One region of the Lysinibacillus sp. NPDC097279 genome, then DNA from elsewhere that is predicted to be linked to it. Evidence: riboswitches for the same ligand, from Rfam matches in the RefSeq annotation. Region 1 holds a riboswitch; the other holds the start of a gene.
What was found. Region 1 has a riboswitch for cobalamin ahead of ACIQ1H_RS15205 (ABC transporter substrate-binding protein). Riboswitches for the same ligand answer to the same signal wherever they lie in the genome.
Positions count from the first base shown of each region.

Region 2: linked by a shared signal. The riboswitch ahead of ACIQ1H_RS22010 (FecCD family ABC transporter permease) and the one ahead of ACIQ1H_RS15205 (ABC transporter substrate-binding protein) in region 1 are both predicted to bind cobalamin.

Region 1 covers NZ_JBIWDA010000003.1:311,584-316,016, reverse strand. The annotation lists gene ACIQ1H_RS15210 (FecCD family ABC transporter permease) at 1-787, opposite strand, end outside; gene ACIQ1H_RS15205 (ABC transporter substrate-binding protein) at 784-1,752, opposite strand; cobalamin riboswitch at 1,960-2,144, opposite strand; gene ACIQ1H_RS15200 (acyl-CoA dehydrogenase family protein) at 2,412-4,079, opposite strand; gene ACIQ1H_RS15195 (class I adenylate-forming enzyme family protein) at 4,082-4,433, opposite strand, start outside.
Region 2 covers NZ_JBIWDA010000010.1:41,346-45,778, forward strand. The annotation lists gene ACIQ1H_RS21995 (HAMP domain-containing sensor histidine kinase) at 1-135, shown strand, start outside; gene ACIQ1H_RS22000 (response regulator transcription factor) at 142-828, shown strand; gene ACIQ1H_RS22005 (YdhK family protein) at 878-1,441, opposite strand; cobalamin riboswitch at 1,619-1,814, shown strand; gene ACIQ1H_RS22010 (FecCD family ABC transporter permease) at 1,963-3,009, shown strand; gene ACIQ1H_RS22015 (heme ABC transporter ATP-binding protein) at 3,015-3,797, shown strand; gene ACIQ1H_RS22020 (hypothetical protein) at 3,899-4,069, shown strand; gene ACIQ1H_RS22025 (endonuclease Q family protein) at 4,142-4,433, shown strand, end outside.

The sequences.
Region 1 (4,433 bases):
GCGGCACAACTAAACCGACAAAGCCGATTGTTCCAGAAACAGCAACTGCCGCCCCAGTAAGCATTGAGCCTCCTACTAAAATTAAATATTTGCTACGCTTTACATTGACACCTAAATGCTTCGCTCGTTCCTCTCCGTAAAGCAAAACATTTAACTCACGTCTTTGCGTCCACAAAATAACAGAGCCAATGACAACAAATGGGGTAATCATTTGTACATACGGCCATCCACGCATTGATACCGAGCCGAGTAACCAACCTATCACTTGGCGGAGCTCTTCACCTGATAACGCTATCATTAATGAAATAAGCGAGCCTAAAAACGAACTAAATATAACCCCCGTTAAAATTAGTGTCTCCATTTTTAGAGAACGGTCTACTATTCTGGCAAAGCTCATCACTGCTACCATCGTAAGGATTGCTCCGATCATACTGAGCGTTGGCAATACATACAAACCGACCACGGGTAGAGAGATGCCAAAAAACAATGTCATAACAGCGCCAACTGAAGCGCCTGAAGAGACCCCAAGCGTATATGGGTCTGCTAACGGATTTTTTAACAACCCTTGAAAGGCTGCTCCCGCAATTGCCAATGATGCTCCTACAAGGCCTGCAAGTAATACTCGTGGCAACCGAATTTTCCATAAAATATTGGCAGCAGTTTCATCTGCCGCTTTATTCCAAAGTACTTCTACCGGAATATGAACCGAGCCTATTGATACGCCACACCAGATGCTAACGATAAGTAACGTAATGGCTGTTACATAGGCAAAAGCTGTTTTTCTCACTCGAAAGCCTCAGGATAGATGGCTTTCGCTAACTCTTCAAGCCCATCTGCTAAACGTGGGCCCTGACGACTTGTCATATTTTCATCTACTTGTACAATCGCTTTATTTTTTACAGCTGTAATTGTATCAAAGCCTGCACGTTGTGGAATTTTCGTTAAAATATCGGGCACATAATTATAAGTGACTACGATAACATCTGGATTTTTTGTAATGATTTGTTCCGCATCAATTTTGAACCAGCCATCCGTATCAGCTGCAATATTTTCTGCATGAATCATTTCTAGCATCTCCTGCATAAACGTATCTTTGCCAGGTGTATAAATTTCTGGTTCATCTGACGTTTCTACAAAGACTTTCTTCGGTTGTACATCCTGCAATTTTGCTTCTATTTCTTCAACCTTCGCTTTCATATTGGCAATAATTTTTTCTGCCTCTGGTAGCTTACCAGTGGCGCGACCTAATTGCTCAATCGTCGTATATGTCTCATTAAAATCACGTGCGTTTGTTACAACAAATACTTTTACACCCGCAGCTTCCAGCTGATCCTTAGCTCCACCTAAAGAAGCTATACCTGATTCATGCGCAAAAACGATATCTGGCTGTAAAGCAATAATTTGTTCAATATTAAATTCCATACTGCCGACCTTTTCCTTGTCAGCTACCTCTGGTGGATAATCATCATAATCATTTACGCCAACGATTTTATCGTTTAAGCCAAGTCCAAATAAAATTTCTGTGTTACTTGGAATAAGCGAAATGATTCGCTCAGGCGGTGCCTCCAGTACAATATCTTTGCCAGTAGCATCTGTCATTGTTAGCGGGAATGTTGCTTCCTCTAGCTGATTTGTTCCTTGTTGCTCCTGTTGCTCTGACGCAGTACTGTCGTCTTTCGGTTCTTGTCCACAAGCCACTAAAATGCCCATTGCTAAAAATGCGGATAAACCTAACTTCCAATATTTTTTCATTGTGAAACCTCCTTAGATTGTATGTGCATGTTTCAGCTCTGTTCAGTTGCATGATCGATATTATGTAGGTATTTCATTATTCGAACTCTCGCCTTTATTTTCAATTATTATCGTCATTAGCTTTCTAAAACATAAAAAATCCCCTCGTCATCATAACGAGAGGCGGTGCTTGCACAAAAAACCACCATCCTATCCTCGTAGGCTGCAATGTATCGTTCTATAAAGGCAGGTCTCCTGGCTCGTGCTTCAAATGCTTTTTCATGCCTTCCCAAAAAAATTTCAGTGGCATTGATAGAAAAAACTCACACTTACAGTGGCGGGACCGCATCGGAATTACACCGATTTCCCTTTTCACTTTACTTTAGTAAAGAACCTTTATAATATTCAGTTGATTTTATTATACATGAAAATCGAAATAGATAACGATAAAAAAAGAGACCTTAAGTTAGCGTCTCTTTTTTATAATTATTGATTTCCAATGCGTGCATGTGCTTTCCGCTTCAAACAATTTCTTTAATTGTTTGCGTGCCTGGCACACCGTAAGCTGGAATGCTACGTCTTATACTGTGTGCGTTCCCGCAGAAGTGTACGTGAGTCTTTCTTTGTTCAACAATTAGAATTTTCGGAATAGTTTGCGTGCCTGGCACAAGAACTATTCTCTACACAATATCCGCAAAATATTGAACAGTTTTCATTGGTGCACCGATCTGGCGTAATGCCCATGTATCTTCTAAATAAATATCAGCTAGCTTTTCATACTTGCCGCCAAACTTCGCTGCCCATTCGACTGCCACTACACTTTCGTATAGATGAGCCATTTTTTTGGCTACTCCCTTTGCCTCGTACGATTTCGTAGCTTCATCCAACGCGCTAAAAGTTTGCAATGTTGTTTCGATTTTCTTCAGTTGTTCCCTTACGATTTGTACCAATGAACAATCTGTTAACTTCGACAAGCGCTCCTGCATCACACGAACAAATAATTCGTGGGCCTGAAATTTATCTACTAAGCGAATGAGCTCTAGCGCTAAAATGTTAGCAGTCCCTTCCCACACCGTAAGTACTTGAGCATCTCTAAGTAAACGTGGCGTTACAAAATCCTCGATATAGCCGTTTCCTCCATGCAATTCAATTGCTTCACTTGCATAATGCACCGCCTGTTCAGCTGTTTCCTTTTTCATGATGGCGATATTCAAACGATTAAGAATGATGTCCTGCTCACTGCCCTGTCCACTCGTTACTTTGTCATACAACTGAATAAGATCAAAAACAGTAGCAACTTCTACATGGAGCTTTGCCGCATATTTCCCTAATGTATCTTGAATCATTGGAAATTGAATTAAAGGCTGCCCGAACGCATTTCGATTTGATACATAATGCTTCGCCTCTAAATAGCCTCGACGCATAATGCCAATGGAGGCAACAGCGTTACAAATTCTAGATAAGTTAAGTGCCTCTAACATATAATAAATTCCTTTATTTTGTTCACCAACGACATATGCTAGTGCACCATCAAATTCCACCTCACCGGATGGCACTGCTCTGACACCAAGCTTATCCTTTAAACGACGAATGCGGAGGTGATTAACCGTTCCATCATCTTGACGCCAAGGTACAGCAAATAATGTTAACCCTTTGGAACCTGCTGAAGCTCCCTCGATGCGCGCTAATACCATCGCCACACCACACATCCCTACATTTGATGCAAAGTACTTCTCTCCATACAACCGATAGTGATTACCGTCTTGAACAGCCTCTACCACATTTGCCCCGACGTCTGACCCGCCTTGCCGCTCCGTTAAAAATGTTGCTCCCTCATATAGCTCTCGATCTCCTGTTGCACAAACATGTGGTAAAAACCTATTCTTCACCTCATCACTCGCATAATGATCTAGTAAATAGGCGGTTGCCATCGTCAAAGTTACTGGACAATAGAAGCCAGGCTCTGCATGTGACAATAAATAACCTTGCGCAAAGCTGTACACATAATTCCCCTTCTTCCCTAACTGGGGAATTTCTTTATGCACATAGCCAACAATCCCTGTGTTATATGTCTCTTCAACCGTTTTTTTGTAGCCTTCATTGACCCAAATTTGCGCTATTTCCTCGCCATACGCATTATAACGCTGCAGCCGCGGTTCTCCCTCTCTATCCGTATGCTTCGCTCTTACGTCAATATCATTTGCACAAAGCTCGCCAAAATCCTCTAACTCCCGTTTAGCATAGTCTAAAAGCTCTTTATCTAGCATCATTTCTAATAGTTTGTGTAATGTCTCATCTTCCGTGAAAAAGTTAGTTGTGCGATTTGCATCTTGCTGTAACACTTTCATCCTTATCTCACCTCTTGTTCCTTCAACGATTGTTTTAATATTTTGCCAGATGCATTTCGTGGTAGCGCTTCCACTCGTTCAAATAATCGTGGAATTTTATATTTTGCTAGATGCTCCTCTAAAAACATTTTAAGTTCGTTTTCATCTATCTCCGCTTTTGTAGCATACACTGCCTTTACGGTTTCCCCCCACTGCGGGTGAGGGACACCGATTACCGCTACCTCAAAAATACCTTCGTAGCTTAAAAGTAAATCCTCGATCTCCTTCGGATAAATATTAACACCGCCCGAAATAATAACATCTTTTTTGCGATCCACAATCCACACAAAGCCGTCTTCATCTTTACGAGCTAAA
Region 2 (4,433 bases), on a different contig from region 1:
CGTACGCGTGCATATGGCGGTTTGGGATTAGGTCTTGCTATTGTGAAAGAGCTTGTCCATGCACACGGAGGCGAAGTGACCGTTGTTAGTGAAGAAAACAAAGGGACTACTTTTGAATTATTATTTAAGGGGTAGGAACGAGTGAAAACATTATTATTAATTGACGATGAACCAAGAATGTTAGAGTTACTAACGCTTTATTTAGAACCTTCTTTTTATTGCATAGCCATGTCCTCGGTGAAAGATGCTTTAGACTATTTAGAAGAGCATCATGTAGATTTAGTACTGTTAGATATTATGATGCCTGATATGGACGGTTGGCAAGCATGTCAGGAAATAAGGAAGTTTTGGGATGTGCCGATCATTATGCTAACAGCAAAAGCGGAACAGGCTGATGTTATAAGAGGCTTAAATATGGGGGCAGACGACTACATGTTAAAGCCTTTCGATGAGGAGGAGTTATTAGCACGTATACATGCAGTTTTAAGAAGAACAAAAACAGAAGAAACAGTAGTTGTTTTTGAAGGGCTACGATTAAATAAAGAATCCGTTGAATTGTCTTTTCACCAAGAGGATATTCTTTTAACGCCAAAAGAATTTGCCATGTTAGCGTTATTTCTTGAATATCAAAATAAAGTTTTTTCAAGAGAACATTTAATTAATACTGTCTGGGGATATAATGTAACAATTGAAGATCGAACAATTGATTCACATATGCGTAATTTACGAGATAAACTACGGAAAAGTGGCTTCCCTGTAGAGGATTATTTACAGACAGTATGGGGAATCGGCTATAAATGGCATAAGCTAGCTGACAAAAAATATTAGACAAATAAAAAATCAACCTCTGAAGGAATAACCGTCAGAGGTTGATTTTTTATTTGGACGCTAGTTCGTCTTCTGTAACCCATTTATGATTTTTTATTTCTTCACCTGTAGTTGTTGAAGGGTAATCAATCATATAAACGGTCGTTTGGACTGCTTCATCAATGTGAACAGTGGCATTTTCCATGCCTTTCATATGCGATGCAGTTGTTTTAACTTCTGTGCCTGGAGCCAACGGGGCATCACCAGAATCTATTAATTCCTCATGTATAACCCATTTATGATTTTCTATTTTCTTTCCTCCAGTAGTCGGTTCATAGGAAACAATATAGGCGGTTGTATCATACGCCCCAACAATCGTTGCCTCTGCTCCTTCCATCCCAGACATATGTCCTTCCGTAATAACAGCAGTAGTGCCTACTGGAAATTTAGGATTTTCAGCAGTTTTTAAAGTAGAAGGAACATCACCAGAGCTTGAATGATCCATCTCTTCGCCATGATCCATTACGTCACTATTAGCAGGTTGTGACTCCACTGTATCCTCAGAGCAAGCTGAAAGTATTAGTAAAGTGATTGCCGCCATGAAACCGAGAAATAAATTTCTTTTGAATATCATATGAATTTCCTCCTTACTATTGATTGTTTTTAATGTAACAAGTAAATGTGCAGAAATTATGGATAAGGTTTTCTACGAAAATTTATATGTATGAAGTTGAAAAGAGGAAAGATTGATTCCTAGATGAAAGAAGCTATAGACTAGCATAATTATGTATGATAGAATCGTCATAATTTTAAAATTTCAGAAACTATTGGTGTGACACTTGTTAATGAGTGCCACTTAAAAGGGAAGTCGGTGTAAGTCCGACGCTGTCCCGCAACTGTAACGAGGAGTTCTATGATGTAGTAGCCACTGTGCTTTAAGGAATGGGAAGGCAATCATAGTTACGCAGAATCGAAGCCAGGAGACCTGCCAATTAGTTTATACCTGTAATGCCCACGAGGATGCAAGCAATTACGGACAATTGGTGGATACTTCTCCAACTTTGTTTAACCTAGGGTATTTCTATGCATTATTGCGTAGAATACCCTTTTTTATTGCTTCGTATTTATCATGATTGATAAGGAGTTAATAAACAAATGAACAAAAAATTTATGTACTTTTCATTGATCCTTCTTTTAGTGCTGATAGCTTCTATGACAGCTGCTATTATGATTGGATCTGTGTCAATTACACCGCTACATGTATGGAAGGTTATTTTCTCGAAAATTCCAATTTTCCCAAATACGATAGAGCCTGATTGGAGTCGCTCACAGGAGATTATTATATGGCAAATACGTGTCCCACGTGTAATACTTGCCGCCATTGTTGGAGCAGGCTTAGCTATTGCTGGCGCGGCTGTGCAAGCACTTGTCCGTAATTCAATTGCGGATCCTTATATTTTGGGTATTTCTTCAGGAGCAACAGTCGGGGCTACGGCTGTCATTATTTTAGGTGCTTTTTCATTTTTAGGTATCTACGCACTTTCAGTAGCAGCCTTTTTAGGTTCCTTTATTGCGATTGTGTTGGTATTTTTCTTATCACGTGTAGGGGGACGTATTTCTATTTTCCGTTTGCTGTTGGCGGGGATGGCGGTATCATTTATATTGTCTGCAACTTCCAATTTTATGTTGATGATGTCCAAGGAAGAGGGCGGTATAAAAGCCGTTATGTATTGGATGCTAGGAAGTCTTGCAGGCGCAAAATGGAGTAATGTAGTCATTCCAGCTATTATCTTTTTCATCGTTTTTAGTTTGTTATGGCTACATTATCGAAATTTAAATTTATTATTACTTGGAGAAGAAGCGGCAGTCACGTTAGGTGTTAATCTTCAACAATTTCGTATTCAACTGATACTACTTGTATCATTACTAACAGGTGTGCTCGTTGCAGTAAGTGGTTCCATTGGGTTTGTCGGTTTAATCATTCCACATATTGTGCGCTTAATTGTAGGATCTAATTATAAATACGTAATCCCTATTAGTGCATTATTAGGAGGGATTTTCTTAGTGTGGGCGGATGCAATTGCGCGAGTATTAATCGCACCAGAGGAAATGCCTATTGGAATCATTACTGCCTTTTGTGGCGGACCGTTTTTCATTTGGCTACTACGCCGTAACAATTATTCATTTGGTGAAGGAGATTAAAGGCTATGACATTAGAGGCGAAGCATGTATCATTCTCCATTCATGATCAGCGCATATTAGATAAAGTAAGCATTCAAATAAAAGAAAAGCAATTTGTCGGTTTAATTGGTCCTAATGGTAGTGGAAAGTCTACACTATTGAAAAATATGTATCGTTTATTAAAGCCTGAAAGTGGAACAGTTTTATTAAATGAGGAAGATATTTTTAAGCAATCAAGTAGAGTGATTGCAAAAAAATTAGCCGTTGTGAGCCAAGAAACACCTGTGTTATTTGATTTTAAAGTGAGAGATTTGGTGAGCATGGGAAGAACGCCACATAAGAAGCTTTTTGAGATGGACGATAAGGAAGACTTTAAAATTGTCAAAGAGGCATTGGCGCAAACAGGTATTACCCATCTGGAGACTCGCAGCTTTAGCTCCCTTTCTGGAGGGGAAAAAAAGAGAGTAATGGTCGCTCGTGCATTAGCACAACAGGCGCAAGTGCTTATATTAGACGAGCCAACAAATCACTTAGATATTCAGCATCAACTACAATTAATGGACTTAATTCAAACACTTCATTTAACTGTTGTTGCTGCTTTACATGATTTAAATATGGCGGCTATGTATTGTGATCAAATTTATGTTTTACAACAAGGGAGTATTGTTCATTACGGCACACCAGAGGAAGTATTAACGCCTAAACTACTGCGTGATGTTTTTGGCGTTTACGCCGATATTCAAACACACCCACTGACAGGCAAACCTTATTTAACATATGTATCTGAACAATTCACAAAAAATACATAAGTGCCAGTCACCGAAACAATTCAGAAGATTTTTGTGATTTAATTTTTGTATAGTTGTGAGATATTCGGGGAACGTTACTTTTGAAAGGATGCGTGACGAATATGGACGAGATTAAATTTGCACAATTAGATGACACACAGCTAGAAAAAATTAATGAGCTAGAAAAGAAAATTGGCGTTACTTTAATTGCTTATGATGCAGCGACGACGCCAAATCAAGGTTCAGGTTCATACGAGACGGATAATGGCACACATCAAAACCATCCATCTTAAATCATGAAAATGCCTTGCAGCAATGTAAGGTTTTTTTTTATTTTATAATGAAACAAAAAAGGAGCTGTATACATGTTTCACGACTATTATACGGATTTACATATTCACATTGGTCGAACGATGAGTGGGCGGGCAGTAAAGATTACAGGAAGTAAAACTTTAACATTATCGCGAATTTTAGAGATGGCAAGTGCAAAAAAAGGGCTCGATATAATTGGCATTATAGACTGTCATTCGCCAGAGGTACTTGCTGAGATGACGATGATGATACAACGAGGTGAACTAGAAGAGCTAACGGAAGGGGGACTTCGTTTTCAAGAAACGACGCTTATTCCAGGATCGGAAATTGAAATTTATGATAGCA